One region of the Blautia argi genome, then DNA from elsewhere that is predicted to be linked to it. Evidence: predicted binding sites of a transcription regulator. Region 1 holds the regulator's gene; each other region holds the start of a gene.
What was found. Region 1 encodes Rex, which represses fermentation and respiration genes when NADH is low (regulators of the CRP and FNR family bind a similar motif). Its sites were predicted from a motif close to ATTGTTAANTANTTAACAAT; they were not measured.
Positions count from the first base shown of each region.

Region 1 (10,615 bases):
AAAAATCGAAAAATTTATTCTCTTCACAGAAAAAATCTTACAGGTATTTTAACAAAGAAGTTTATGTTTGGAAAGATAAGCGCCTTTGTGGGGATTCTGTTTTCCCTTTCCATTGGGGGCATTATTTTTCTGGGAGCTACTTATGTGACAGAAAACACAAAAATACACAACGAGCTGACGTTTAAGGCTGACGATGGACTTGGCTCAGATATTCAGGTCTTTGAGGATTCAGATTCTTTGCATGATACCATTCCTACATATATGGCAGAAGAAATCCGTAAGCTTCCGGGGGTAAGGTCTGTAAACACCATGAATTATATGTTGGGGGAAATCCCCCTTTATGACGGAAAACTGGTGTGGACCTCTTATTTTGCAGAAACAGACCCTTCCGATGATTTGGAACCAGACCCTGTGTTAATGGAAAAATATAACGGTAGGGCAACCATTGAAGGCGATGGGGATTATAAGCTGAAGGTTAATGTATATGGATATGATGATGAAATGCTTTTGGAACTTTCAGACTATCTTTTGGAAGGAAGTATTGACCCGGACACCATGCGGAAAGAAGATACCGTAATTTTTAAAACCATTATGGGTGGACAGGGAACTTATGAGGGCATTGCAGTGAAAGCCGGGGAGTCTATTACATTGAAAACACCAAGAAGTACAGAGGTACCTGCAGAAGTTCTGAAATTTCAGGAGGAGGACACTTTTTATACAGAGCAGGAGTTTGGGGTGGCAGCCCTTGTGTCCAGACCTCTTGCTAAAACAGAAGCTTTTATTGGAGATGATGGAACAGATACGGTAGATATTATTATGACAAGAGAGCAGATGGAAAAATATTTTGGCATAACCGGATATCGTAATTTAGGAATTACGCTGAAGGAGGGGGTGGACGGAGCAGTGGTTTCCGATGAAATAAGAAAGCTTACCAAAAGCGTGCCGAAATGTATGGTAAAGGATTACACCCGTATGATTCAGGCAGAAAATGCTTTTGTAGAACAAAAGATGCTCTTTTTCTATGGAGTTGCCATTGTGATGCTGGGAATCAGTGTGCTTCATATTATCAACAGTATGCAGTATCTGGTGGCAGCGAGAAAGCATGAGTTTGGAATTTTGCGCGCCATGGGAATCACGGATACTGGCTTTCGCCGAATGTTGTTCAGAGAGGGAGTTCGGTACGGAATATACACCAATCTGGTGCTCTTTGCCCTGTATTTTCCGATACAGAAGATTCTCTACTATTTTTTGATTCGTGTTTATCTTTATCTGAACCCGGTTGCGTGGGTGTCACCGGCTCCGGTCATCGGACTGTTGGTACTCAATGTAGCAATCTGTATTCTTGCTATGGAATGGGCGGGAAGAAGCATTTTGGAAGAAGGGATTATTGAGGAAATCAATGAGTAGATGTGACCGGTTTCTTTTCCCGGAATATCTTAATAAGAGCAGGAAAAGGCAAACAGGCAGGTGAAGAAAATGAACAGAGCAGGGCTTACGGGAAAAGGTATAACGGCAGCAGTGCTGGATACCGGAGCTTTTCCCCACCCGGATTTCGAGAATCGTATCCTGGCATTTCGGGATTTTGTAAAGGGGCGCAGTCTTCCCTATGATGACAATGGACACGGAACCCATGTGCTGGGGATTTTGGGCGGCAGCGGCAGGGCTTCAAAAGGAAGCATCTGCGGCGTGGCTCCGGAGTGTAGCTTGCTTCCTATAAAGGTTTTGGACAAAAACGGAAACGGAGTGCAGGAAAATGTCATAAGGGCTATAGACTGGATTTTGGAGCATAAGGAAACTTATAGTATCCGCATTGTTAACATTTCTGTAGGTACTACTCACAGGGATGGCCATGAGAGGCTTTTAGAGGCTGTGGAGAAGGCCTGGGACGCCGGGATTGTGGTAGTGGCAGCCGCAGGCAACCAGGGACCCGGAAGAGGCAGCATTACTGCACCGGGGTGCAGCCGCAAAATCATTACTGTGGGTTCCTCGGATATGCTGGTAAATCATCTGGGGCTTTCCGGGAGAGGTCCCACAAGAGATTGTATCAGCAAGCCGGATATTGTAGCACCGGGAAATGAGATTTCTTCCTGTGCAAATAAAAACATGGCTTTTCCCTATACGGTAAAAAGTGGTACCTCCATGTCCACGCCAGCAGTGTCCGGAGGAATTGCCCTACTGTTGGAAAAACACCCGGAATATACCAATCTGGAGATTAAAAAGCGACTGAAAAGCAGGGCAAGGGATTTGGGATATCCTCATAACCTGCAGGGGTGGGGACTGTTTTCTTTGGATGATTTTCTAAGAGAAAGTTAGAAAATAGGGTTGACATTTCTTGTGTGATTGTATACAATGATACAAATACTTTATTAGAGTATAACGCTAAGCTAATGAATGAGGAGTGTGTATCATGATAAACAGAGCTGTCAGAATGAATTATAACACCAATTTGCTAGAACTTGAGGAACATATGTATCCTCTGGTGGACGTGGAAACCCCAAATGTGTTTCATAATCTGTTTCCCTATTCTGAAGTTCCCAAAATTGCTTTCAATGACCGGATTGTCCCACATCACATGCCGGACGATATCTGGATTACAGATACCACGTTCCGGGACGGACAGCAGTCCAGAGCTCCCTATACCACAGAGCAGATTGTACGTATCTATGAATATTTGCATCGCTTGGGAGGCCCCAATGGCAAGATCCGACAGAGTGAATTCTTCCTGTACAGCAAAAAGGATCGGGACGCAGTGGATAAATGTATGGAAAAAGGCTATTCCTTTCCGGAAATTACAGGGTGGATTCGGGCGAGCAAAAAGGATTTTGAGCTGGTGAAAGAACTGGGATTAAAGGAATGTGGCATATTGGTAAGCTGCTCGGATTATCATATTTTTTATAAAATGAAAATGACCAGGCGAGAGGCTATGAATCACTATCTCAGTGTAATCAGGGACTGCCTGGAAATAGGGATCAGTCCCAGATGTCATCTGGAGGATATTACAAGAGCCGATATTTACGGATATGTGATTCCCTTCTGCATGGAGCTGACTAGGCTTATGGAGGAATATTCCATTCCCATTAAGGTGCGTTGCTGCGACACCATGGGATATGGCGTCAATTACCCCGGAGCAGTAATCCCCAGATCCATTCCCGGAATTATTTACGGAATTATGACGCATGCAGGCTTTCCCTCTGAACTCATTGAGTTTCACGGACACAATGATTTTTATAAGGCAGTGAGCAATTCCACTACAGCCTGGCTCTATGGCGCCTGTGGAGTCAACTGTTCCCTGTTTGGCATAGGAGAGCGGACGGGCAATACACCTCTGGAAGCCATGGTGTTTGAATATGCCCAGCTAAAGGGAACGCTGGACGGTATGGATACAACAGTTATTACAGAGCTTGCAGAATACTATGAAAAAGAAATTGGATATGAGATTCCTCCCCGTACCCCCTTTGTAGGCTCCTCCTTTAATGTGACAAGAGCCGGAATTCATGCAGACGGACTCTTGAAAAATGAAGAAATTTATAATATCTTTGATACAGAGAAGTTTTTAAAGAAAGCCCCTCAGGTAGCTGTTTCCAATACCTCCGGTCTTGCGGGGATTGCACATTGGATAAACAATCATTTCCGGCTTGCTAAAGAAAAGCAGATAGACAAAAACAGTGAGCTGACAGTTATGGTAAAGGCCTGGGTGGACAGACAATATGAAGAAGGAAGGGTCACAGTGGTTACAGATGAAGAGCTCTTGCAGGTGATTGCAGAAAGCTGTAAGCGGCTGAATCTGAACCTGGACGAATAAGGTGTAAAAGATATGGCAGGAGGATCTTTAAGAGGTAAGGTATTCAATAAAATCCGGGAGGATATTTTAAAGGGCAGATACAAAAAGGGCGATGAGCTGGTAGAGTGTACCATTGGAAAGGAGCTTGGTGTCAGCCGTACGCCTGTACGGGAGGCAATCCGCCAACTGGAACTTGAGGGATTGGTGCAGCTCATTCCAAATAAAGGTGCCTTTGTTACAGGGATTTCACCGCGGGACGTTATGGATATGTACCGGATCCGGGCAAAGCTGGAGGGCTTGTGCGCAGCTATGGCAGCAGAGCATGCCACAAAGGAGCAGCTAGAGGAAATGGAGGAAGTTATCTATCTTTCAGATTTTCATGCAGATAAAGGGAATTATGAACAGGTCTGTCAGCAGGACGGCAGGTTTCATCAGCTTTTGTATGAGGCATCAGGAAGCCGGATTTTGGCCCACACGCTTTCTGATTTTCATGAATATCTCCAGAGGGTCCGCATGGCTTCCCTGCAGTTTCGCATGCGGGCAAGGCCTTCGAACAGTGAGCATAGAACTATTTTAGAAGCCATTCGGGCAAAAGATGCAAGGAAGGCAGAACAGGCAGCTTCCCTGCATATTCAGAATACCATAGAGAATCTGAAAAATTTTGATGTGGAAAGAGTTTTGAAGGAAGAAATGAAATAGACGAAAAGGAGAGAATACGCCATGGAAAAAATTAAAATGACAACACCGCTGGTAGAAATGGACGGAGATGAAATGACGAGAATCCTCTGGAAAATCATCAAAGAGGAATTGCTGTATCCCTTTGTGGAGTTAAAGACAGAGTATTATGATCTGGGGCTGGAATACCGCAATGAAACAAATGACGCAGTGACCGTGGACGCAGCCAATGCAGTGAAAAAATATGGGGTAGGTGTAAAATGTGCCACCATTACTCCAAATGCTGCCCGTATGGAAGAATATCATTTAAAAGAAATGTATAAAAGCCCTAATGGAACCATTCGCTCCATGTTAGACGGCACGGTGTTCCGCACCCCTATTATAGTAAAAGGCATTGAACCCTGTGTAAAAAACTGGAAAAAGCCAATCACTCTGGCAAGACATGCTTACGGTGATGTATATAAAAATACTGAAATGCGGATTTCGGGACCCGGAAAGGCAGAACTGGTTTTCACAGCCAAGGACGGTACCAAAACCCGCCAGACCATTCATGAATTTCAGGGGGCAGGGGTGCTGCAGGGCATGCACAACCTGGACGAATCCATTGAGAGTTTTGCAAGATGCTGTTTTTCCTATGCTCTGGATACCTGCCAGGATTTGTGGTTTGCAACAAAGGATACGATTTCCAAACAGTATGACCACACTTTTAAAGATATTTTTCAGGAGATTTTTGATGCAGAATATAAAGAAGCTTTTGAAAAAGCAGGTATCACCTATTTCTATACACTCATTGATGATGCAGTGGCAAGGGTAATGAAAGCAGAGGGCGGCTTTATCTGGGCATGTAAAAATTATGATGGAGATGTGATGAGCGACATGGTTTCTTCTGCTTTTGGTTCTCTTGCCATGATGACCTCTGTGCTGGTTTCTCCAAAAGGCTATTTTGAATATGAGGCAGCCCACGGCACAGTGCAGCGCCATTATTATAAGCACTTAAAGGGCGAGGAAACCTCTACAAACTCTGTGGCGACCATTTTTGCCTGGAGCGGGGCTCTGAGAAAGAGAGGAGAGCTGGATAAAAATCCTGAGCTGCAGAGTTTTGCAGACAAGCTGGAGGCTTCTGTTGTGGAAGTCATTGAGGGCGGCAAAATGACAAAGGATTTGGCCCTGATTACCACAAATCCAAATCCGGTTGTTTTAAACAGCCAGGACTTTATCTGCGAAATCCGTAAAGCGCTGGAAGCAAAGCTGTACTAATCCAATACCTTTTGACAAAAGGGAAGAGCGACCTATTCGGCCAGCTCTTCCCATTTTTCGTAAAGAGTTTCCAGTTTTTCAGCAATTTCCGCTTTCTCCTTTGAAAGCCGGACACATTCTGCCACGTTGGTAGCAATTTCCGGTTTTGTCATTTCCTCGTCAATTTCGCTGTCCCGCTGCTCCAGCTTTTCAATAGCTTTTTCCGTTTTCTTTAATTCATTTTCCCGTTTCCGAAGGCGTGCCTGTTCTTCTTTTTGCTGTTTCCAGTCCAGTTTATTGGCAGATACGGTTTCTGCCGGAGCTTCTGACTTTTCCTCTGGTGCATAGACATTCGTCAGTTCTTCTTTTTTTTCCAGATAATAGTCATAATTTCCAATATAGTTTACCAGCTTGTGATTGGTCAGATCCAGAATTCTGGTGGCTGTTTTATTGATAAAATAACGATCATGGGACACATAAAGCACGGTTCCCTCGTAGTTATTTAAGGCCTCCTCCAGGATTTCCTTGGAAGTGATATCCAGGTGGTTGGTAGGCTCATCAAGAATCAGGAAATTCGCCTGGGACAGCATAAGTTTTGCCAGGGAAACACGTCCTCGTTCTCCACCGCTCAATGCAGAAATAGGTTTAAACACATCATCTCCGGTAAAGAGAAAGGCTGCCAGCAGGTTGCGGATTTCCGTATTGGTAAGTTTGGGATAAGCATCGGAGATTTCTTCAAAAATCGTTTTTTCCATGTGTAACACATGGTGTTCCTGGTCATAATAACCGATATGTACCTTGCTTCCCAGTCGGAAGCTGCCACTGTCAGCCGGAATTACCTGATTTAAAATTTTTAAGATCGTAGTTTTTCCGGTACCGTTGTTTCCGATAATGGCAACCCGTTCTCCACGCTTTATCTGAAAGTTCAAATCTTCAAACAAAGGAAGAGAAGGGAAGGATTTGCTGAGATGTTCTACCTCCAGCACATCGTTGCCGCTTATGATTCGTGGCTTTAAAGTGATACGCATGGAATCGTCCACTTCTGCGGGCTTTTCCAGCACCTCTATTTTTTCCAGCATTTTTTCCCGGCTTTCTGCCCTGCGTATGGATTTTTCCCTGTTAAAGGATTTTAGTTTTGCAATGACTTCTTCCTGATGTTTGATTTCCTGTTGCTGGTTTATATATGCCTGGTAGGCAGCCCGGCGGAGCATAGCTTTCTTTTCGCTATAGGCGCTATAGTTTCCTGTAAAGGAGGTTACTTTTGTGTTGTCAATTTCCACGATTTTTGTGGCAACCTTATCCAGAAAATACCGGTCATGGGATACAATAAATACAGCTCCCGGATAGTTTAAAAGATAGGTTTCCAGCCAGGCAATGGAATCCATATCCAGGTGGTTGGTAGGCTCGTCCAAAAGAATGATGTCCGGCTTTGACAGAAGCAGACGTCCCAGCGCCACGCGGGTTTTCTGTCCTCCGGAAAGGGTGGAAAGCATTTTGTCGAAATCTCCTTCTGCAAAACCAAGACCTTTTAATACCCCGGTCAGCTCACTTTTATAGGCATAGCCATTTTCCAGCTCAAATTCGTGGGTCAGTCTGGAATAGGTTTCCATAATTTTATTCAGTTCTACTTCTGTGGCATGCTTCATCTCTTTTTCTAACTGGCGCATACGCACTTCCATATCAAGAATGTGCTGCTTAACCTTCAAAAGAGAATCGTAGATGGATAAATCCCCGTCCATTTCCTGATGCTGCGCCAGATAGCCCATGGTTTTTCCTTTCGCTAAAATTACCTGACCGCCATCTGCCGCAAGTTCGCCTGCAATGATTTTAAAAAGTGTAGATTTTCCTGCACCGTTAATGCCTACCAAAGCTGCCTTTTCTCTTTCTTCAATGTGAAAGCTGGCGTCAGAAAGCAGGGTGACGCCGTCAAAGGACTTTTCTATATTTTGACATGCAAGTATCATGGTTCTAATCTCCTTTAAAACTCCGTACAGCCTGAAAAGCTGTCCTATTTATTATAGCGGAAAATTCTTATTTGACAACACAGAAAAAGAAAATTAATTGACTTTAATTTAACAATCCATTATAATGAAACGTAGAAATGTGTATTTTAAATACAGGAGGGTCGTCATGGAGGAAAAGTGCATTTCAAAGGCAGTGATCAAAAGGCTACCCCGATATTACAGATATTTAGGTGAACTTATAGAAGAAGGCGTAGAGCGAATATCCTCCAATGAGCTAAGTGAAAAGATGCGGGTAACTGCATCTCAGATTCGTCAGGATTTGAATAATTTTGGCGGCTTCGGGCAGCAGGGATATGGTTATAATGTTCCGTATCTGTATGAGGAAATCGGGAAAATTTTAGGACTTGATAAAACACATCACATGATTATTGTAGGTGCAGGTAATCTGGGACAGGCACTTGCCAATTATGTGAAGTTTGAAAAAAGAGGCTTCAAGATTGTAGGAATTTTTGATGTGAATCCAGTGCTGAAGGGGATTTCTATCAGAGGAAACGAGATTCGTATGATGGACGAGCTTCCTCAGTTTTTAAAGGAGCAGGACGTGGAAATTGCCACCTTGACCCTGCCGAAAAATAATGCGGCAGAAACAGCAGATCTGTTGGTAAAGAACGGCATTCGTGCTATTTGGAATTTTGCGCATCTGGATTTGGACGTGCCGAAGGATGTGATTGTGGAAAATGTACATCTTTCCGAGAGCCTGATGCGTTTGTCCTATAATTTGAATTGCTATGAAAACGAACATGAGAAGAAATAAACATGCGGGAAGGGGCTGTTGCGGCAGCTCCCTTTTCGCTTTCCCGGAAAAGGCGGTGAAAAAATGGAACAGATTGTAACCGGAGAGCAGATGAAGGCGTTGGACGTTTATACCATAGAGCAGATGCAAATGCCGTCCCTGGTGCTGATGGAACGGGCTGGTCTGCAGGTCTTTTGGAGCATGCAAAAAGAAGGGCTGCCACTTTCTAAAGTGCTGGTTTTATGTGGCAGCGGAAATAATGGAGCAGACGGCGTGGTCATAGCCAGGCTTCTGACCCTGGGGGGATATCAGACAGATGTCTGTATTTTGGGAAAGCCGGAACATTTTACAAAAGAAATGGAAAAACAGATAGAAATTGGCAGAAATTATGGGATTTCCTTTGTCAAGACTTTCTGTGTCCATGAATATACTACTATCGTAGACGCCCTGTTTGGCGTGGGACTTTCCAGAGAGATAAAAGGAACTTACAGAGAAACCATAGAAAGTCTGGAACATTTTCAGGGGAAAATTGTAGCAGTGGATATTCCTTCCGGTATCCATGCTGGGACAGGGGCAGTTTTGGGTTGTGCCGTAAGGGCAGATCTTACCGTTACCTTTGGGTACAAAAAGGCAGGGCTTTGTCTGTATCCCGGTGCAGCTTATGCAGGAAAGCTTATAAGTGCAGATGTGGGGATTTTAATGCCCCCCTCCTTTGGAAGCGGACTTTTTGCCTGTACCAGGGAAGAACTGAAGACGCTTGTAAGAAAGCCGGACGGGAATAAGGGCAGCTTTGGAAAGGTTTTTCTGGTAGCAGGAAGCAGGGAAATCTTCGGAGCGGCATATTTGAGCGGACAGGCTGTTTTGCGAAGTGGTGCAGGTATGCTGAAGATTGCCACACCGAAAGAAAACCGGGAAATGTTTGCCTGCTTTCCAGAAGCCATGCTGGCTGTCTACGACGAGGAAACCGCCCTTGAGGAACTGGTGAGAGAAAATTTGGACTGGGCAGATGTCATAGGCATTGGGCCGGGGATTGGAATCTCGCATCTGTCCGAAAGGCTGCTGGAACTGCTTTTAAAGCTTGTAAAAAAGCCCCTTGTCATTGATGCAGACGGGCTGCGGCTTTTAAAGGGGAAGGAAGCACTGCTAAGAGCCTGCAAGGGGCCGGTAATCCTTACCCCGCATCTGGGAGAATTTGCAGCGCTTACCGGTATTTCCATAGCCCGGTGGAAGGAAAATCCCATAGAGATAACAGAAAAAACAGCAGAAGAGCTGGGGGTCATACTGGTATGCAAGGATGCCAGAACCCTGATAAGCAGCAAAGAGGGCAAAACCTGCATCAATCTTTGCGGAAACGACGGTATGGCGACAGCAGGAAGCGGCGATGTACTTACCGGACTGATTCTGGGTCTTTTGGCTCAGGGACTTTTGCCTTTTCAGGCAGCCTGCACAGGCGTTTATCTTCACGCAAGGGCCGGGGATCTGGCAGCCTCCAAAAAAGGGAGAGCAGCCATGCTGGCAGGAGATCTGATTGATGCGGCAGGAGAAATTCTAAAGGAACTTTAACAAGAAAGAAGGAAAAGCATGAGGACACAAAAAAGAATCCAGGCGAATATTGATTTGGACGCCATTGCATATAATCTGAACAGCATGAGGAAAAACCTGAAAAAAGACACGCAGATCATCGCGGTCTTAAAGGCAGATGGCTACGGACATGGTGCAGTGCCTCTGGCAAAAGAAATTGAAGCCTATCCCTACATCTGGGGGATTGCGGTTGCCACTGTGGAAGAGGGCATGGAACTTAGAAACGCAGGGATTCAGAAGCCTATCTTGATTTTGGGATATACCTATGAAGAGGATTATGACAGGATTGTGCGGGAGGATTTTCGCCCTACAGTTTTTAAAATTTCTATGGCAAAAAAGCTGTCTGAGGCAGCAAAAAGGGCAGGAAAGACTCTGAAAATACATATAAAAATTGATACGGGAATGACCAGAATCGGGTATCGGAATCCGGAAACAGACATTCCCGAGATTCTGGAGATTTGTCGTTTGCCGGGACTTGAGGCAGAGGGAATCTTCACCCATTTTGCAAGAGCAGACGAAACAGAGCTGGATCCTGCAAGTCGCCAGTTTGAACGGTTTACTGCGTTTCTCAAAGGACTCGAGGCG
Region 1 is NZ_CP030280.1:1,928,145-1,938,759, reverse strand. It holds gene DQQ01_RS09465 (ABC transporter permease) at 1-1,407, shown strand, start outside; gene DQQ01_RS09460 (S8 family peptidase) at 1,477-2,313, shown strand; gene DQQ01_RS09455 (hydroxymethylglutaryl-CoA lyase-like TIM-barrel protein) at 2,408-3,802, shown strand; gene DQQ01_RS09450 (GntR family transcriptional regulator) at 3,815-4,480, shown strand; gene DQQ01_RS09445 (NADP-dependent isocitrate dehydrogenase) at 4,502-5,713, shown strand; gene abc-f (ribosomal protection-like ABC-F family protein) at 5,746-7,656, opposite strand; gene DQQ01_RS09435 (redox-sensing transcriptional repressor Rex) at 7,823-8,470, shown strand; gene DQQ01_RS09430 (NAD(P)H-hydrate dehydratase) at 8,534-10,012, shown strand; gene alr (alanine racemase) at 10,031-10,615, shown strand, end outside.

Region 2 (10,615 bases), 680 kb from region 1:
ATTGAAAACAAAAAATACGATGACGCTCTGAATGCTATATCTGACTATAAAAAATTAAAATCTTCTAAATCCCCTAAAATACATGAACAATTCTGTCTATATAGCCACGGTTTAATTATGAAAAATATGGGGAATCATGAACAGGCAATAGCCTTTTTTTGCAATCATTAGAAAAAACAAAAATATATATTGACGATAAAGGATTCCACCATAATTTGCTGTCATTAACTGAATTGCAAATAATATATTACCTGGCAGTTTCCTATGAAGAAAAAGCTGAACTGAAAAATGCACATGTTCTTTATACAAAACTGGACTCTTCCATAAGGAACGAATCTTCAAATTGTTTAGGCATTCGATATATCTATTTAAATGTATTATATAAACTAGCTTTAATAAACTATACACAAAATAATTTTGGTATAGCATATTCTTATATTCAACAATCCTTTGACGGGCTTATAGCAAATTATTTCTTTTATCCTTTGCAAGAAGTAATTACTTTAAAAAAGCAGCTGGAAGAAAAACTATTTTCTATTACTCCTGAACAACAATCAGAATATGAAAATCAAATTTCTATTTTAGATTTTTTGAAGAAAAAATATGCTCATTGTCTTTATATTAATGCAGTAAGTATGTCTGATTATAATAAAGCCTCATTAATCACTTATTATCGTATTAAAAAAAATATGACTCAAGAAGAATTATCTGAAAATATATGTGATTCTTATACCTTAACTCGATATGAAAATGGCTCTCTAAATCCTTCTGAAGAAAACTATAGTAAAATCATGAAAAAGCTGGGAATACCAGAAGATACTATTATCTTTCATTATCAAACAGAAGATATTGGAACCTTAGCACTACACGATAAGTTACTCTATTATTTCGAAAATCGACTATACGATAAAGCTCAAGCCGAAATAAACAATATAATCAGCAAAAATCTTTTACCCTTGACATATGCTGAAAACTGCCAATTTATAAATCGAGTTCAATACACAATAGATTATGAAAATGGTTGTCTTAGTTTATCGGAATATATTTTAAAACTGGAAACTTTATTAAAATTATCATTCAAAGAATACTCTCCAGAAAGTTTTCATTCAAAACCTTTTTTTACAGAAAATGAATTACTTATTTTAAATAATCTCGCTATTGCTTATGAAGAAACAGGTGACTTCGAAACTTCAAATAGATTGTTTTACAATATGTATGAATACTTTGAAAACGATATCCATAATTACACAAAATCCTATCATTTATTTTTACTAAATTATTCTAATCTATTGGGAAAATCGGGAAAATATGAAGAAAGTATTAACATAAGCCGCCAAGGTATCTCTTGGCTTATGAATCATAACAAGGGAAATTATCTTTACTACTTTGTATATAATATAGGTTGGAATTATATTGAAAAACACAAAATCACTCACTGCACAGAAGAAAAAAATCATGGTATCAAGTATATCCAAATTGCTTACAATTTATGTTGCCTCTATCCCGAGAGCAAAGAAAACTTAGAAATTATCAGCAATTATTATGACAAAATAAACTCCTAAAAGGATTACCCCAGCAGCCTTTTGAACATCTCTCTATTCATTGACATCGTTCCAGGTATTACTGAAGAACAATGTCAATGAATGAACCTTTAAAATTTCAGTAAGCGCTTACTATCTAGCTTTGCTCCTTTTGAACTCAAAAATATTTATTTTTCATTTTTTTAATTGTTGGTAGATGAAAAGCAATCATACTCCCTACTGCCCCCAAGATACCTGTACATAAAAACATTACTGCCATTCCACTTCCCTGTTCATTCCCTACCAAACTTCCTAATACAGAAGCAATCATGCCTTTTTGAAGCATAAATGGTTCAAAAATATAATCTGCTAACAAACCGCCAAGTAAAATCCCAATCGGAATACTACTAAATTGAATGGCATTTCTGACAGCAAAAATTCTTCCTTGAATATTCCGGGGAACCACCCTATATAGTATTATACGTTGACCTGCAAAAATAAATGGAATAGGGAAACTTGCGGCGATACCTGCTATACACCATATTATTGTATTATTTCCAATCCCCATTAATAAATCTCCGCAAAAAAAAGAAAAAATCATGGGAATATAAATCATAGAAACAGCATCTATCTTTTTTGTGAGTGCCGTAACAAATATTCCCCCTATGATACCAGCTCCTCCTATAGCTGCATTAACAATTCCCAGGCTTATTTCTGAACCTCCACTTCGCGCTAATATCATAGGGGACAAAATATTTTCGTATGTCAGTCTTGAGAAAAAATTTATAAATGACATCGTTATAATAATACACCAAATTTCTTTATGCTTTTGTAAAAAGGAAAGTCCTTCTTTAAACCCTCGAAATGCTCCGCTTTCTTCTGTAACTTCTATATCCTCTGTTACATGAACCATAAAAATCAAAGAAAAAATAGCAAAAGCAAATGTAAGTAAATCAAACACAACTACAATGCCAATGTTCCAAATACTAACTAAAGCTGTTGCCAACATAGGAGATACAATTGTGATTAGATTAGACGAAAAAGAATCTAAGCCACTGGCTTGTTTAAGTTTATCTTTTGGTATTAGAAGTCCTATCACTACAGATTCTGCCGGAGATTGAAATGCGTTCATAAATCCAATAATCATGTTGAGTATATATACATATTCAATCTTTAGCATATGACAACTAAACAATACAAAAATAATTACCGAACAACATGCTGCACATGTATCTGCAATAGCTAATATTCTCTTTTTATTTGCTCTGTCAATAAAAGTACCGGCAAATATACTAACTATAATATATGGAACATATGTAAACAAGGATAATAAAGAAACACTCAGGGCTGCTCCTGTTTGTTCATATGTCCATATAATAAGGGCAAAACTTGTCATTGCGCTTCCAAGTTGCGAAAAAGATTGTGTTGCCCAAAATATGATATAATTCTTAAATATTGTATTCATGATAACCGCCTCACTTACTGAATTTTTTTTACAACAATCATAATAGATACTATTCCAGTATCTCTACTCATGTAAATATATATCATTTCTTTTCTTTTTTTAATGGAGAAATCAGTAAATATATGTTAACCGAATACGTTGTATGATTATGACATTTTTTGCAAACAAAAACGGCTGCCGCTTTACGATTTTTTCAATCGCCAAAACGGTAGCCGCTTTTTCCGCTACGACATATTTAAAAATTAGTAATTTACAATAGAACCGAAATCCGGTTTCAGGGCAGCGCCGCCAACCAGTCCGCCGTCAATATCCGGCTGAACAAATAAGTCCGGAGCTGTCTTTGCATTTACAGAACCGCCGTACTGAATACGGATTGCTTCTGCAGTTGCTTCATCGTAAACTTCTGCAATACATTCACGAATCGCTTTGCATACTTCCTGAGCCTGTTCAGTAGTAGCTGTTTTGCCGGTTCCGATAGCCCAGATTGGCTCGTAAGCAATAACTGCTTCTTTTGCCTGCTCTGCAGTAATTCCCTGGAAACCAACCTTTACCTGCTGACGGATAAAGTCCATTGTCACGCCCTGTTCTCTCTGTTCCAGAGTTTCGCCACAGCACATAATTGGAGTTAAGCCGTGTTCAAATGCCTTGTGCATTTTTTTGTTGATATCTTCGTTTGTTTCTCCGAAATATTCTCTTCTTTCAGAATGTCCTAAGATAACATATTTTACTCCGGCATCAACTAACATATTTGGAGAAATTTCGCCTGTGTAAGCGCCCTTTTCTTCAAAATACATGTTTTCTGCACCAACCTGAATGTTGCTGCCTTTTACAGCTTCTACAACAGGTACAATATCAATTGCAGGAACACAGAATACTACATCTACATTTTCATTTGCCACCAGTGGCTTTAATGTGTTTACTAATTCAACTGCTTCACTTGGAGTCATGTTCATCTTCCAGTTACCAGCAATAATTTTTCTTCTTGCCATGGATTTATCCTTCTTTCTACAATTTTCTTCGCCGTTGGCTCGCTTTCGCTAAGTTGCTTTACGGGTATCTTCTCTCAACTAAGCTCGCACACATGCTCGCTAAGGTTCGAGAAGGGCCTCGCACTAACCTCAAGCTTCGCCGTTGGCTCGCTTTCGCTAAGTTGCTTTCGGCCTACTTATCGTTTGCTGCTGCAACACCTGGGAGTTCTTTGCCTTCCAGGAATTCTAAGGAAGCGCCGCCGCCTGTGGAAATGTGAGTCATTTTGTCACCATATCCCAGAATATTAACTGCCGCTGCAGAATCACCACCGCCAATAATGGTAGTAGCATCTGTATCAGCCAGTGCTTTTGCAACGGCTGCTGTACCATGTGCAAAGTTAGGCATTTCGAAGCAGCCCATTGGTCCGTTCCATACAACTGTTTTTGCATCTTTTACAGCTTCGCTGAAGATTTTCTCTGTTTCAGGTCCGATGTCCATACCTTCCCAGCCTTCCGGAATTTCACCGCTCTTTACAATCTGGATATTGCAGTCATTGGAGAATGCGTCACCGATTCTGTGGTCTACAGGAAGAAGAAGTTTTACGCCTTTTTCTGCTGCTTTCTTTTTCATTTCCAATGCATATTCCAGATAATCATCTTCGCATAAGGAAATACCGATATTTCCGCCTGCTGCTTTAGAGAAGGTATAAGCCATTCCACCGCCGATGATTAAAGTATCTACTTTGTCAAGGAGGTTATTGATAACGGAAATTTTGCTGGATACCTTTGCTCCGCCAAGGATAGCAACAAATGGTCTTTCCGGGTTGTTTACTGCATTTCCCAGGAAGTCGATTTCTTTCTGCATTAAGTATCCTACAACTGCTGTGTCTACGAACTGTGTAACACCTACGTTAGAGCAGTGTGCACGGTGTGCGGTACCGAATGCATCGTTTACGAATACATCACAAAGAGAAGCCAGTTCTTTGGAGAACGCTTCGCCGTTCTTTGTTTCTTCGGCTCTGTAACGTGTATTTTCCAGTAAAATAACTTCGCCGTCCTTCATAGCTTCTACTGCTGCTTTTGCATTTGGTCCTACAACTTCCGGATCTGCTGCAAATTTTACTTCCTGTCCTAATAATTCAGACAGACGTACCGCAACAGGTGCAAGAGATAATTCCGGTTTTGCTTCTCCCTTTGGCTTGCCAAGGTGAGAACAGAGAATTACTTTTCCGCCGTCAGCAATTAATTTTTTGATAGTAGGAAGCGCTGCAACCAGACGGTTTTCGTCTGTAATCTTACCTTCCTGTAATGGTACGTTAAAATCACAGCGAACCAGTACTTTTTTTCCGTTTACATTAATATCATCTACTGATTTTTTATTGAGCATTGTAAAATGCCTCCTTTACATTATTTTACGGCTCTGAAAAGACGAAAAGAGCCCGGTCCACAATAGACCGGACCCCTTTCTGAGCCTTTATAAATACCTTAAAATTATTTGTTTAATAATTTTCCGAAGTATTTGATTGTTCTAACCATCTGGCTTGTGTAAGAGTTTTCGTTGTCATACCATGATACAACCTGAACTTCTGTTGTGCCGTTGTCTAATGGAAGAACCATTGTCTGTGTAGCATCGAACAGAGAACCATATCTCATACCAACGATATCGCTGGATACGATTTCATCTGTGTTGTATCCGAAAGATTCTGTAGCTGCTGCTTTCATAGCATCGTTAATCTGTTCTTTTGTAACGTTTCCTTTTACAACTGCTGTTAAGATTGTTGTAGAACCTGTAGGTGTTGGTACACGCTGAGCAGCTCCGATTAATTTTCCGTTTAATTCAGGAATAACTAATCCGATAGCTTTTGCAGCACCTGTACTGTTTGGAACAATGTTTACTGCTGCTGCACGAGATCTTCTTAAATCACCTTTTCTCTGTGGTCCGTCCAGTGTCATCTGATCGCCTGTGTAAGCGTGGATTGTACACATAATACCGGACTGGATTTCAGCTAAGTCATTTAATGCTTTTGCCATAGGAGCTAAGCAGTTTGTTGTACAGGAAGCTGCAGAAATGATGTTGTCATTTTCTGTTAATGTTTCGTGGTTTACATTGTAAACGATTGTAGGAAGGTCGTTTCCAGCCGGAGCGGAAATAACAACTTTCTTAGCACCAGCATCGATATGAGCCTGTGCTTTTTCTTTTGATGTGTAGAATCCTGTACATTCCAGAACTACGTCTACACCGATTTCTCCCCAAGGAAGTTCTGCTGCATTAGCTTTTGCGTAAATTTTGATTTCTTTTCCGTCAACTGTGATGGAATCTTCACCTGCTGTTACTTTATCAGCTAATTCATATCTACCCTGAGTAGAATCATATTTCAGTAAGTGAGCTAACATAGCTGGAGATGTTAAATCGTTGATTGCTACGATTTCAAATCCTTCTGCTCCGAACATCTGTCTGAATGCAAGACGTCCAATACGTCCAAAACCATTAATTGCTACTTTTACTGCCATGATTTTCATTCCTCCTAAAAGTGATTGATTTATATGGGAGTTCTTCAACAAACGTAAAACTTTGTTAAAGAAACATCAACCTTGTCCATATTGTACCTGTTTTTATCCAAAAATTCAAGCCCATTTTCAAAATTCCTGTTTATTTAAATAGCAATTTCCTGTAATAATACTTGAAACCCCTGCTCATAAGCATTTATAATGAAAAAAAATCTTTTTTTACAGCAAAGGAGTTTTGCCATGTATTACGACTTTCATTTACATACCTCCTTTTCCAGTGACAGCAATGCGCCCATGGAACGTATGATTTTGCAGGGTATTTCTCTGGGGCTTCCCGGAATCTGCTTTACTGAACACATGGATTTGGATTTTCCCCCGGGGAATTTTTCTTTTCTTGTGAATTTGCCTGCTTATAAGAAAACCTGCCTGGAATTAAAAGAAAAATATGCCGGTTTGATTTCTGTTTTCTTTGGTCTGGAAATGGGTCTGCAGCCACATTTAAAGAAAGAAATTCCTGCACTCGCCGATTCAGAGAATTTTGATTTTCTCATAGGCTCTACTCACATTGTGGACAGACTTGACCCATACAATCCTGAATTTTACGAAAACAGGACTCAAAAAAGAAGCCTATCAGCGATATTTTGAAGTTGTTCTGGAAAACCTGAGAACCTTTTCCTGCTTTGATACCTGCGGACATATCGACTATGTGGTTCGCTACGGTCCCGAGAAAAACAAAGGCTATTCCTATCAGACTTATGCAGATATTCTGGACGAGATTTTAAAAACTCTGATTGAGAAGGGAATCGGGCTGGAGTGCAACAGCGCCGGCTTTAAATACGGACTGGGGCACCCCAACCCACCACAGAAGATATCCTTCTGCGATACCGGGAATTGGGAGGCGAACTTTTAACACTGGGATCTGACGGCCATGCACCGGAACATATGGCTTATGACTTTCTAAAGACAGGCGAACTTTTAAAGGCATGTGGATTCCGCTATTATACGATTTTCCGAAAAAGAAAACCGGAATTTATAAAACTCTAAGGATACAGCTTGATAAGACAAAAGACTGCAGTATCAGACTTTTCCTGACACTACAGTCTTTTTCTATGCCCTCCCGAGAATAATGCCGCCGCCTGCCACATATTCTCCCTGATAGAACACCACGGCCTGTCCCGGCGTAATGGCTCTTTGGGGTTCTGTAAAGGTTACCTTCACTTTTCCATTTCCCGCGTCCTCCAGGGTACAGGGGGCTCCTGCATGATTATAACGGATTTTTGCCATGAGATTCATACCGTCCTCCAGCTTCTCAATAGCCATAAAATTCACTCTGTCGCAAAGGAGGCTATGCACAAACAAATCCTCATTTTCCCCGATGACTACCTCATTGCTTTCCGGTCGGATTTCCGTCACAAATACCGGGCGTCCCATAGCCAGATTCAATCCCTTTCTCTGCCCGATGGTATAGTGGATAATCCCCTCATGCTGCCCGATAACCGTACCGTCCTTTTGCACATAATTACCCTTTTCTATGTGCTTTCCTGTATGCTCTTCAATAAATCCCGCATAATCGTTATCCGGCACAAAACAGATTTCCTGACTGTCCTTTTTATGCGCCACAGGAAGTCCTGCTTCTTCCGCCATACAACGAATCTCGTCTTTTGTATAATCTCCTACCGGCATCAGGGTTCTGGAAAGTTGCTCCTGAGTAAGATTATACAACGCATAAGTCTGGTCTTTTCTGGCTGTGACGGAATTGCGGATAGCATATCTGCCGTTTGGAAGCTGTTCCACTCTGGCATAATGCCCGGTGGCAATATAATCTGCGCCAATATCCAGGCTTCTCTTTAAAAGAGATTCCCATTTTACATACCGATTACAGGCAATACACGGGTTCGGCGTTCTGCCTTCCAGGTATTCCCGGGTAAAATAATCAATGACATTCTCCTGAAATTCTTTTCTGAAATTCATTACATAGTAGGGAATGTCCAGCATCTGCGCCACTCTTCTGGCGTCGTCTACTGCGCTTAATCCGCAGCAGCCGCCATTCTCTTCCTGAAATTCCCGGTTTTCTTCCTGCCAAATCTGCATGGTAACGCCGATAACTTCATATCCCTGCTGTTTCAAAAGTAAAGCAGCTACCGAAGAATCCACGCCTCCGGATAGCCCTACTACTACCTTTTTCTTTGCCATTAATACTCTTCCTCCTCTTCTTCCTCTTCACCCTCGTGAATGTCAGATTTTGGTTTCGTCAGTCCTTCGATTTTAATACCATGTTTTTCTGCATAGTCCCACAGCGCTGCATGAATAGCTTCTTCTGCTAAAAGAGAGCAGTGTACTTTCACTGGTGGAAGTCCGTCCAGGGCTTCCATAACTGCCTTATTGGTTACCTGCAGGGCTTCCTGAATGGTTTTCCCTTTGACCAGCTCTGTTGCCATACTGCTGGTTGCCACTGCTGCGCCGCAGCCAAAGGTTTTAAATTTACAGTCTTTGATAATCTGGTTTTCATCAATATCCAGATAAATACGCATAATATCTCCACACTTTGCATTGCCTACAGTTCCCACACCACTGGCATTCTCAATTTCTCCTACGTTTCTTGGATTCTGAAAATGATCCATAACTTTTTCGCTGTACATAACAAATTCCTCCGTTCATTTCAAGTTTTTTCTTGTTTTCAATTTTCCCATTAATTTTTACTGTTTTTCTGTTTTCTCACAAAATCTTCGTATAAAGGAGAAAGCTCGCGCAGCCTTCCCACAATTTCCTTAATCTGTTCCAGTGTGTAATCCAAATCCTCTTTTGTAATGTCTTCTCCAAGCGTCAGGCGCAGAGAACCATGTGCAATCTCATGAGGAAGTCCAATAGACAGAAGCACATGAGAAGGGTCTAAGGAACCTGATGTACAGGCAGAACCGCTGGAGCCTGCAATTCCCTTCATATCCAGCATAATCAGCAGGGACTCACCTTCAATAAAGCGGAAGCTGAAATTCATATTGTTTGGAAGACGTTTTACAGGGTCCCCGTTTAATTTTGTATAAGGAACTTCCTCCAAAACTCTCTGAATAAAGTAATCTCTTAATTCTCTCTCTTTTTTTGTTCTCTCTTCCATGGTTTCTGCCGCTCTTTTGGCAGCTACGCCATATCCCACGATTCCCGGTACGTTTTCTGTTCCTGCTCTTCTCTTTCTCTCCTGTGCACCACCGTGTACAAAGGAACGGATTTTCACGCCCTTACGGATATAGAGGAAACCAATTCCCTTTGGTCCGTTGATTTTGTGAGCGCTGGAACTTAACATATCAATGTTCATATCGTCCACGTCAATGGGTACCTGTCCGAAGGCCTGTACCGCATCTGTATGGAACAGCACGCCATGCTCTTTCGCAATCATACCGATTTCTTTTATTGGCTCAATGGTTCCGATTTCGTTATTGGCAAACATAATAGAAATCAGGATAGTTTCCGGACAAATCGCCTTCTGAAGTTCTTCCAAATCCACCAGACCGTTTTCATCTACGTCCAGATAAGTAATTCTGGCACCTTTTTTCTCCAGATATTCACAAGTGTGTAAAATGGCGTGATGCTCGATTTTGGTTGTAATAATATGATTTCCTTTTCCTTCATATGCCTCAAAAGTAGCCTTTAACGCCCAGTTGTCTGCCTCGCTTCCGCCTGCCGTAAAGTAAATCTCTTCTGTCTTGGCGCCAATTACCTGAGCAATCTGTTCACGCGCCTTGGTAATCGCTTCCCTGCTTCTCTGACCAATTTCATAAATACTGGAAGCATTTCCATAATCCTCCGTAAAATAAGGAAGCATTGCGTCTACAACCTCCTGAGAGGTTTTTGTAGTTGCTGCATTATCCAGATAAATTCTTGTTTTCATACTCTTCATCTCCTATTGATTAATCACATTTTTGCACTTTGATCTGTCCTTTATCCCGCGCTTTGCGGCTTTCTTCTACCAGTTGATTTATCATAATAGAGTCTACGGTTTCCTGTATACTCCGGTTAATTCTCTGCCACACATATCGGGTAACGCATAAATCCTCACCCTGACAGTGCTCATTATTGCCTGCTCCGCAGGAAACAGCCTCCAGACTGCCTTCCAGCGCCCTCAGCACATCTCCCACCGAGATTTCCTCTGCAGGTCTTGC
Region 2 is NZ_CP030280.1:1,244,601-1,255,215, reverse strand. It holds gene DQQ01_RS06210 (helix-turn-helix domain-containing protein) at 1-171, shown strand, start outside; gene DQQ01_RS06205 (helix-turn-helix domain-containing protein) at 159-1,562, shown strand; gene DQQ01_RS06200 (MFS transporter) at 1,699-2,985, opposite strand; gene tpiA (triose-phosphate isomerase) at 3,228-3,974, opposite strand; gene DQQ01_RS06190 (phosphoglycerate kinase) at 4,147-5,340, opposite strand; gene gap (type I glyceraldehyde-3-phosphate dehydrogenase) at 5,445-6,464, opposite strand; partial or broken gene DQQ01_RS18090 (histidinol-phosphatase HisJ family protein) at 6,702-7,505, shown strand; gene mnmA (tRNA 2-thiouridine(34) synthase MnmA) at 7,569-8,654, opposite strand; gene nifU (Fe-S cluster assembly scaffold protein NifU) at 8,654-9,100, opposite strand; gene nifS (cysteine desulfurase NifS) at 9,151-10,344, opposite strand; gene DQQ01_RS06160 (RrF2 family transcriptional regulator) at 10,364-10,615, opposite strand, start outside.
Region 2: a site for Rex is predicted at 6,525-6,544, ahead of gap (type I glyceraldehyde-3-phosphate dehydrogenase). Genes of this name have one in related genera too.

Region 3 (10,615 bases), 1.3 Mb from region 1:
CAAAACTGCCGCCGGAAAGACAGCTTTCCCAGGAAATGCAGGTAAGCCGGGCAGTCATTAACGGAGGCATCTCGGAGTTGGAAAAAAAGGGGTTCCTGATTGTAAAACCCAGAAGCGGAACCTATGTGGCGGATTACCGGCGAAATGGCACTGCCGAAACACTTCTTGCCATTATGAATTACAACGGCGGAAGATTGAAACAGGAGGAAGTACGCTCCATCCTGGAGGTACGAATTGCCCTGGACACCCTTGCCGCCACACTCTGTACCAGCCATATCACAGATAAAGAACTGGATTATCTTGAGGCGCTTACCGAACGCATAAAAGACGCTGTTTCTATCGACGAGGCAGTAAACGCTGCCTATGAATTTCAGCACGAATTTGCCCTTGCCTCAGGCAATACCCTAATTCCCCTGATTTTCTCCTCCTTTAAGGTGGCAGTCACCTCCCTGTGGGAAAGATTCTGCGTCCTGTACGGCACAGACGCCCTTTACGAAAACACAGTTTCTCTCCTTGGTTTTCTGAAAAACAGAGATACTCAGGGAGCCATTGAATGGATAAACAAATCCGTTGCCCAGAGCATTGACGGAAACAGAAAAATCTATTATGAGTAATGTTCTATGATAGTAAAAAGACTGGTGCAAAGTTCCGGGAAGAAATTTCTTCTCCCCGCTTTTTTGTACCAGTCCTTCTCTTCTTTAACACCCACTTATTTCTTTTATAAAAAATTCATTTCCCTGCTGCAGATAGGTGCGCTCGCTGCCGCAATAAGGACAGATTTTCCCATGCTCCACTGTCCCATAAGTCTTTTCACAGTCCTCGCAAAAAGTAACTGCAGGAATGGTTTCTACCACAAGGGCGCTTTCCTTTAATATTTCGCTCTTTTTCTCAACTGCCCACTTCCAGCAGTTCTGCAGATAAGATTCTATCACACCGGAAACTTCCCCAAGCTGCAGGGTTACAGCTTCTATTTCTGTGAGCTGGTTCTCCTTTGCCACCTCTTCCACGGTTTTAATTACATGAAATACAACGCCAAGTTCGTGCATGCTTCTCTCCTTTTCCTATTTCTTTTTGGAGAACTTAATCTTAATTGCCTGTTTTGCCCCATATGGAAGAATGTATTTCAGCTTATCCTCACTCTTTCGCATGGTGCTGCATTCTGGATTTTCCCGGTACAGGTGAATGGCATCAAATTCGCACTTTGTGGTGCAGATACCGCAGCCGATACATTTATTTTCGTCTACCACAGAAGCGCCGCAGCCCAGACATCTGGCAGTTTCCTTTTTTACCTGCTCTTCTGTAAAACTCTGTCTTGCCTCTTTAAAAGAGGTTTTCCGGTCTATTTTCTTATCATATCCCGGTATCTGGCGGCTGGAATTGTCATATTCCTCTACCAGAATATCCTGCTTGTTTAATTCCACAAACTGTCTGCGGTTTCGTCCAATGGTCAGACTGCTGTGCGGCTGTACAAAACGGTGAATAGATATAGCACCCTCTTTGCCTGCTGCAATGGCATCAATAGCAAATTTCGGTCCTGTATACACATCTCCGCCCACGAAAATATCCGGCTGTGCAGTCTGATAGGTCACAGTATCCGCCACTGCACCGTTTCCTCTTCCAAGTTCTACCTTCTCGTTCTTTAACAAATCGCCCCAGACAATACTCTGACCCACACTCATAAATACATGGTCACATTCCACGGTCATGGTTTCCTGCTCATCGTATTTCGGATTAAAGCGTCCGTCCGCGTCCTTTACAGATACGCATTTCTTAAACACAATGCCTTTCACTCTGCCGTTTTCCGTAAGAATTTCTTTCGGACCCCAACCACAGTGAACGGATACGTTTTCTTCCTCTGCCTCCAGAATTTCTTCTTCTGATGCAGGCATCATATCCCGACTCTCCAGACAGTACATGGAAACACTGTCCGCGCCGCAGCGCATACTGGTTCTTGCTACATCAATAGCCACATTTCCACCGCCGACAACTACGGTTTTTCCGGAAATCGGATAACTGTGATCTTCTCCCACGGCACGAAGGAAGTCCACGGCTGTCATCACACCATCTGCGTCCTGCCCCGGTATTCCCGGCAGTCTTCCCCCCTGGCAGCCAATAGCAATATAAAACGCCTGATAGCCCTGCGCCCGCAGTTCGTCCAGGGTAATATCTTTTCCCACTTCTACACCAGTTCGGATTTCCACTCCCATTTCTTTAATAACATCAATCTCTGCCTGTACCACATCTTTTTCCAGCTTAAAGGACGGAATACCATAAACCAGCATACCGCCGGCCTTCTGATTTTTCTCAAAAACAGTAGGCTTATATCCCTTTTCTGCCAGGTAAAAAGCACAGGACAAACCGGCAGGACCGCCTCCGATAATGGCGATTTTTTCTGTAAATTCTCCTTTTAAGGAAGGCACCACCTTTTTTGGTATATATCTTGTTTCTGCTTTTAAATCCTGTTCTGCGATAAACCGCTTTACTTCATCAATGGCAACTGCCTCGTCAATGGTTCCTCTGGTACATGCGTCCTCGCACCTGCGGTTACAGATACGTCCGCACACAGCCGGGAATGGATTTTCCTTCTTAATCAGCGCCAGAGCATCGGTATATCTGCCCTGTGCAGCCATTTTCAGATATCCCTGAATAGCAATATGTGCCGGACAGGCAGTCTTACACGGCGCAGTTCCGGTATCATAGCAGTTGATACGGTTTTTATCCCGGTAATCCTCTGTCCACATATGCGGTCCCCAAGGTACTTCTGACGGAAGAGGCTGTTTTGGATATTCCACCTGGCTTCCGTCTTTTTTACACAGCTTTTGTCCCAGTTTTACTGCCCCTGCAGGACAGTATTCCACACAGCGTCCGCATGCCACGCAGTTTTCTGTTTTCACATGCGCCACATAGGCAGAACGTGACATATTGGGCGTATTGAAAAGCTGTGAAGTACGCAGTGCATAACACACGTTTACATTACAGTTGCAGATAGCAAAAATCTTATTTTCGCCGTCAATGTTGGTAATCTGGTGAACAAAGCCGTTTTCTTCTGCCTGCTTTAAGATTTCCATAACCTCATCTCTGGTAATGTAACGTCCGCCTTTGTTGGTTTCCACCACATAGTCTGCCATATCTCCAACAGCAATACACCAGCCTTCCGGGTCGTCAGCGCAGCCCTCGTCAAAGGTTTTGCGGGAACGGCGACAGGAACAGGGGCTTGCCGCATATTTGCCTTCATATTTGTCCAGCCAGTGGGAAATATGCTCCACAGATACCGACTGATTTTCCATCTGAATGGCTTTTTCCACAGGAATGACATGCATACCGATTCCGGCGCCTCCCGGCGGTACCATATGGGTGATTTTTTCCAGCGGCACACGGCTCATACGCTCAAAGAAACGCCCCATTTCCGGGTGCTCGGTTAAAATATCCTCATTCATGTTTGCAAACTCTGCGCTGCCAGGTACAAACATGGGAAGCACATACTGCTTTTCATGCTTTGGATTCTCCCAGTTATACTCAATAACTCCGTTCACTGCCAGCTTTTGCAGCATTTCTTCCACATACGCTTTATCTTTCCCTGTGAGTTTTACCATGTCCTCCAGGGTTCTTGGTTTACGTTTGCCCATTTTCAGTGCAAGCTCTGCCATTTCATCTGTACAAAGAATGGAAAGCCCGATATATTCCGGGGATTCCTTTGTGATTTTTTCCAGTCCCAGCACAACAGGCGCCCGGTCTGTAATCATCTTTGCCAGCTTTGCAATGGGTTCACGGAAAGGTTCTTCCGGGTGTGGATTGGGAAACAGGGAATCTGCCATAGTTCATCTCCTCCTTATATCAATATCTGTTTATTGTTTTTCTGCTCTTGCCATAGCAAGCTTGAAATCTCTCTGATCTGTAAAAATTTCGTTGGTGTACGGATTCTTTTTCTGCTCTTTTGCACGTTTGATAACCGCTGCAAGACAAAGCACATTGGCAGCCAAAGCCAGAAGTGCAATCACACCCTGCATAGTAGGATTTACAGATACAGGACGAACGGCCGCGTCCATGACACCGTCCTTATACAACACGGGAAGCACTGCAAATTTCCCCTGTTCCTGAAACAGCGGGAATACCTGGGCAAACATGCACCACAACGCCAGTGTATTGGCGCGATTCTGAATCCAGCCGCCTTTATTCCACAGCATAGCTGCAAAGGTTGGAGCCAGAAGAAGCGCAACGCCGCAGTACCAGGAATGTGTAGGCAGATTGTTGTAGGTATAGGCAAAGTTCCAGATATCATAAGCAACAATAAAACACCAGGTCATATCCGGCCACAGCATGTCGTGTTTTTTCCTGGAGGTATAAATACCAAGCCAGCCGGTCATACAGAAGATATTTAAGATTCCCGCAATTCCATTGACCCAGTTCCACCAGCCGCCGTAAAGCCATACGTTTTCAGAAGACAGCCACCAGCGGTCGCCCTGTGCTGCCAACGCCATAGCGCCGCGGACGCCGGATTCAAAATCGCTTCCCACAGCAATGAGAATGTTAATGGCTACAATGGCAAATGGAAAAATCTTGAACCAGTCTTTCTTTCCGATTCCCCAGTGATACTTTAACATCATGAAACCAATACAACCTGCGGTTGCTGCATAAAGTTTGGCGTAATGGAACCAGCCGTTCATATGTACATAAGTATCATTGTTCAACGCCCATTCAGAGCCGTTTGCCGCGCCCACCTGAATAGCGATAAAATATACGGTAAGCGCTGCCGGAAGAATCAAGAAACAGAAAATTCCTCCCACCTTGGAACGGCGCGCAATTTCATTTACTGCAATCAGACATACAAATACCATAAGCCAGCCAAAAAGCTGCCAGCCTGCGTTTTCTCCATAGATTTGAAATAACATTTTTTACCCTCTTTCTTTTTCTGTAGCTTCTTTTGTTGTTCTGCTTATATCCGACTTTCCTTCTCGAACATCGGTGTTCGCATGGTTTACTTCTGCTTTTCTTTACCAGTCCAGTCCGCTGTTTCCCGGCGCAGCCAGTCTGTCCATTCTGCAAATCCTTCCCCGGTCTTTGCGGAAATGGGAATTACTTTTGCCTTTGGATTACGTTCCTTTATGTATTCCCTGCACTTTTCCATATCAAAGTCAAAATACGGAAGCACGTCTGTTTTATTAATCAAAACTACGTCGCACACAGAAAACATCAAAGGATATTTAAGGGGCTTATCCTGGCCCTCCGGCACAGACAGAATCATGGCATTTTTACATGCCCCGGTATCAAATTCTGCCGGACAGACCAGATTTCCCACATTTTCCAGCACAACCAGATCCAGGTCTTCTGTGCCAAATTCCAAAAGTCCCTGACGTGTCATATCCGCATCCAGATGGCACATGCCTCCGGTGTGAATCTGTATCGCCTTGGCTCCGGTTTCTGAAATAGTCTGTGCATCTACGTCAGAATCAATATCCGCCTCCATAACCCCAATCCTCATTTCGTCTTTGAGCATGGAAATGGTTCGCTTCAGCGTACTGGTCTTTCCAGCTCCGGGAGAAGACATCAGGTTCAGCAAAAAGGTTTTCTGTTTCTTCAATGTCTGTCTGAGTCTGGCAGCGTCTGCATCGTTATCTTCAAAGATACTTCGTTTTACTTCAATCACCTTAAATTCTTTCATTCTCTCACCTCGCCTCTTAATCTGGTCATACCAGAAGATTGTTATTATTTTATCATTATATAGTTTGATGATGTCTTTGTCAATATTTCTAGCTTTATTGAGCAATTTAATCAGGGTTTATCCAGGTTTTTGAAAAAAATCCAGGTTTTTACGAATTCTGGAATCTGGTATAACCAGTTCCAAAATGAAGATTTTAAATGAATTTTTGCACACTTTTGTTCTTACGGAAAATTATTACAAAAATACATCTTTATTTCCCTTGACTTCTTCCGCGCCCATATGCAAAATAAATATATAACCAACAAATTTGTGAAAACGCAGAAAGAGTGATGGAAATATTCTCAAAAGAATTGTTGGAGCCAGACAAAAATACAGTGCAATATATGATTGACGAAATGCAGGAAGCCCTAAAACGCATCTCCATTCTGGAGAAGCAGTTAAAATAAACACCATCGGAGGAAAAAACATGACCGGACTATGCCACAAAAAATATCTGAAACTGACACCACCCACAGAAGAAGATTCCCGCTCTGCTCAAGTACGGATTTTAGATGAGCTTTCTGACATAACAGACCCTGTTCAGTTTTCCATGAAAGCGCTTCGGCAGCTTTCCTCTGTCTGTGTAAACGCAGACTGGGAAATTACAGTTTCTTTAAGCTGGGACGGCTGCAAATGGCTGATTACCAATCTGGAAACAGGTGATACATCTTCTAATCTCTATGGACTAGCTGTAGATTTAGGCAGTACCACAGTTGTCATGCAACTGCTGGACTGCATCTCAGGCAAAGTCCTGGCACAGACCAGCGTTCGGAATCATCAGCGGGATAAGGGATTGGAAATTTTGTCCCGGATATTTTTTTCCAAAGATAATCCTGAACATCTGGAAGAACTGCGTCAGCTCACCTTAAAAAGTATTCTGGAAGGTATGGAAAACCTGAAAAAGCATACGGGTATAGAGGTTCATCAGTGCGGCGCTATGGTTATCTCCGGCAACAATGCCATGATTCATTTTCTTGTTGGACTGGACCCATTTCCTATTTTTTCCTCTCCCTATGCTGTATGGGCAGATCAGCTTGGCTTTTATCCTGCACAGGAATTAGGACTCCCCCTCTCCTGCCCGGTCTATCTGGTTCCCGCAAGAGCAAACTATCTGGGCGGAGATATTACCAGCGGTCTGATAGACGTCAATATTCAGGAGAAAGAACAAATTCAGGTATTTTTTGATGTAGGAACAAACGGAGAACTGGTTATCGGAAACAAAGATTTCCTGCTCTGCGGCGCAGGCGCTGCCGGTCCTGCTCTGGAAGGTGAAGCCGTCCGTACCGGTATGCGGGCAACTGCCGGTGCTGTTACTGATGTCAAACTCCAAAAGGGCGCGTTTCTTCTCTCTACGGTAGATAACTTACCGCCTGTGGGCATCTGCGGTTCCGGAATTGTAGATTTACTTGCCGAATTATATTTGAACGGCTGGGTAGATAACAAAGGGCATTTTGTCCCTGATATGTCTGAAAAGATTGCCTGGCAGCCAAAGGAACAGGAATACGCTGTCTGCTACAGCCCCGGACTTTGGTTTTACGAATCCGATATTCAGGAATTTTTAAAAGCCAAAGCTGCTGCCAGCACTATGGTGGAAATTCTGCTGCAGCAAATGGGACTGTGTATTCAGGACGTTGAAACCTTCTATATGGCAGGGGCATTCGGGGTTCACATCAACAAAAAATCCGCAGTCACCATTGGCATGTATCCGGATATTCCCTTAGAACGTATTCAGCAGGCCGGAAACAGTTCCTTAAACGGCGCTGCAAAACTGCTTCTGAATCGAAATCTCATAGATAAAATTCCAAAGCTTTTATCTATGATGACCTACCTCCAGTTTGGTGCTGTAGAAAACTTCCTTCATGAAATGGTGGCTGCCACTGCGATTCCTCACACGAATCTGGAAAATTACCCCTCTGTGGAAGCAGAGCGGAAGAAACGTATGGAAGAACAAAAATTCACCGCTTCCACATAAATTCTGTGAAAGCGGTGGACTCACCTCTTAATGCTGTTTTCTTTTTCTGATAGTTAAGACAAGGATTGCTCCTGCTGCCAGAAGTCCTACGGTTCCCCACAATGCAAGCTGTGCCTCATCTCCTGTCTTTACAGAAGAACCGGAAGGATTTTTATTACTTCCCGATGGTTTTGACGGATTTGATGGTTTTGCACCAGGTTTCTTGTCTGCTTCTTTTTTCACTGTTACAACTGCTTCTCCATACTTGTCGGAATTTGCCCTGGAAACAGCTTTTACTTTGATTTCGTGTGCAGTTTCATCTTTTCCTATTGTCAGTTTTCCATTTTCGTCAATCTTTGTATCCTTGCTTTTATTTCCGGCTATCTGCCAGGTGACTTCTTTTGATACCTCTCCTTTAGTTTCGACTTCTGCAGTAAATTCTTTGGATTCTCCTGCTTTCATCTCTGCCTTATCCGGGGAAATCTTCACACTCAGGATTTCTCCCTTCTGAGGCTCTTCTCCATTATCGCCATCGTCCGGATTGGGATCTGGGTTTGGATTCTGGTCTGGGTTCGGATTCTGGTCTGGATTCGGATTCTGGTCTGGATTCGGGTTTGGATTCGGACTTGGTATATCCTTCTTGCTCACTATAATTGCCTGTTTCGCTGTCTTGGTAACCTCTTTTTCTGTATAAAATATTTCTATCTCCTTATCTGTTACCTGCAGCGGCTCTTTGCTGTAACTTACTGCTTCTGTCACATCTTTTTCTGTTCCATCGCTGTAGATTGCTGTTACCTGCATTCCTTTGGCGTCAAAGATTTCACCTTCAACATATTCTCTCTTTTCCGGTGCCTGTGTGATTTTGATGAAATCCAACATTGCTTCCGGTTCTGGTTCCGGCTCCGGAACTGCAGCATCTTTTTCCTGAAGGAATGTCACCTTAGCTAACTGAATATCTGTATTCTTAACTTTCGTAACCTCTCCGTTTTTCTGTGTATATTCCGCACCTTCGTAATTCGGAAATTCCACCTTTACATAATTTGTTCCCTCAGGAAGGCCGTATGCATCAAAGGTATGTCTTGCATAAGATGGATTTGGTTCCGGGAAATTATTTACAACTTTTACATTTTCAAACCTTGTCCAGTCTGCTCCGTCCACAGAAGCATAAATCTTAAAGTCCAGGTCTGCTCCGTCTTTTAGGGAAGAACGCATGGATTCGCCTTTCAAATCCCCGACTGAGGAAGGGAATTTCACACCCTCTAAAGTCTGATAATAAGCGGTCAGATGTACATCTTTAACCTCCGGTATATGATAAACCAGGGACTGGTCTTTCGCGCCTTCTTTTACCGCTACTCTGCTGGCTTCATATCTTGGCTGACCGCCATAATAGAAGTTGTCCTTGCTTTCATAGCTTTCCTCACCGTCAGATAATTCCATCAATCCGTCTGTATGTGATTCCGGCGCAATATAATAGCTGTCATTCTTCCCACCGGAAATGCTCTCCAGATTATCAAATCTGGCAACCGGCTGGTCTGCTGTCTGATATACCCTTACCCAGTCTATCAGATAATCGCTGTCCTGCTTGGTTTCCTGCTTTGTATAATCTACAGGTCCAACCCAGCCATCTCCTACCTGTGTTTCTAAAATCGCAAACATCGGACGGGTATGCATACCATCTCTACCGTCGTCTTTTCCGGTTGTTGTGCTGTGCACCTGCACACCGTCAATAAAGAATTTTATGATTTCCGGATCCCACTCTACCTCAAAAACATGGAAATCCTGACACCACGCCTCATAGTTCTTTGTTGCAATGCCATCAGAAGCTTTATTTTCATCTAAAATCCCAAAATGATTTGTGGTCCAGGCGTCCCATGCGTCCTGTCCAAGATATTCCAGTACGTCAATCTCATCATGTCCTGTTTCGTCCTGACACAGCAGCCAGATTGCCGGCCAGATTCCCTGTGAATCATTTGGTTTGGCTCGAACTGCCATACGTCCGAACTGGAAGGAAAATTTGTCCTTAGACTCCACGCGTCCGGAAGACCAGGTAACACTGTCTTTTAATTTCTGATCCTGGTACTGATCCCAGCCTACTGCTTCAATAAGCTTTTCTGTTGTTTCATAGTTTTTAGAATTAATAGCCAGATAGCTGTTTTCCCCGTCTTTTTTAATGCTTACAGCGCCTCTGTTATAAATGGCGCCATGGTTTGCCATTCCGTCTATAATATTCCACTTTGTTTCATCTACCGTATCTCCGTTAAATTCATCTGACCACACCAGGGTGTCATATTTTGATTCCGGCGCAACATATTCCGGTTTGGACTCATCAAAATTCTTTCCGGTTGCCCAGATTTCAATTTCCGAATATTTCGCAGGACTGTTGTCCTCTTTATTCACGGTAAACCGGACATATTTTCCGGGCTTTCCTTCTCCAAGGTCAATGACAGTCATGTCCTTTCCCTGTGTCCAGTTGCTTTCATTAAAAACAACCTCACCCTCACTGGTAGGCGCAGAGGAAACGGATATCTTTACAGATTTATAAGTCCCTTTTTCCAGTTTGAATTTAATCTCTTTCATGAAATAACTGTTTCTATATTCAAACTGCAGCCATCTTTCTCCAAGGCTGTTATGAACCGCATAATTATCATCTGCTTTTCCATCTGTAATCGCCTCAATATTGGTTGGAGTCAATCCCCGTACATATGGAATCTTTCCGGCAGCAATATTTCTCGCTTCTGCCTCTGGAGGCGGAGTCGGAATCTCAGACTTTGGAACAGATGCAATGACTTCGATTTCATTAAACAGAACGCCATTACTGTATCCTTTCCAGGAACTATTTGTATTCTGAATATAGTGTTCCCTTTCCCCAGATACGGATATACTGTGCTTTTACAGGCGCGTCTAAAACAATGGACTGTGCCTGCCCTTTGTTGTCTGTAGTTTCCTTATAATCACTCTCCGCAAAT
Region 3 is NZ_CP030280.1:3,273,749-3,284,363, forward strand. It holds gene DQQ01_RS15695 (FadR/GntR family transcriptional regulator) at 1-614, shown strand, start outside; gene DQQ01_RS15700 (hydrogenase maturation nickel metallochaperone HypA) at 699-1,046, opposite strand; gene DQQ01_RS15705 (FAD-dependent oxidoreductase) at 1,062-3,815, opposite strand; gene DQQ01_RS15710 (DUF5692 family protein) at 3,846-4,889, opposite strand; gene hypB (hydrogenase nickel incorporation protein HypB) at 4,976-5,659, opposite strand; gene DQQ01_RS15720 (ASKHA domain-containing protein) at 6,126-7,670, shown strand; gene DQQ01_RS15730 (glycoside hydrolase family 16 protein) at 7,698-10,340, opposite strand; gene DQQ01_RS16805 (discoidin domain-containing protein) at 10,483-10,615, opposite strand, start outside.
Region 3: a site for Rex is predicted at 5,697-5,716, ahead of hypB (hydrogenase nickel incorporation protein HypB). Genes of this name have one in related genera too.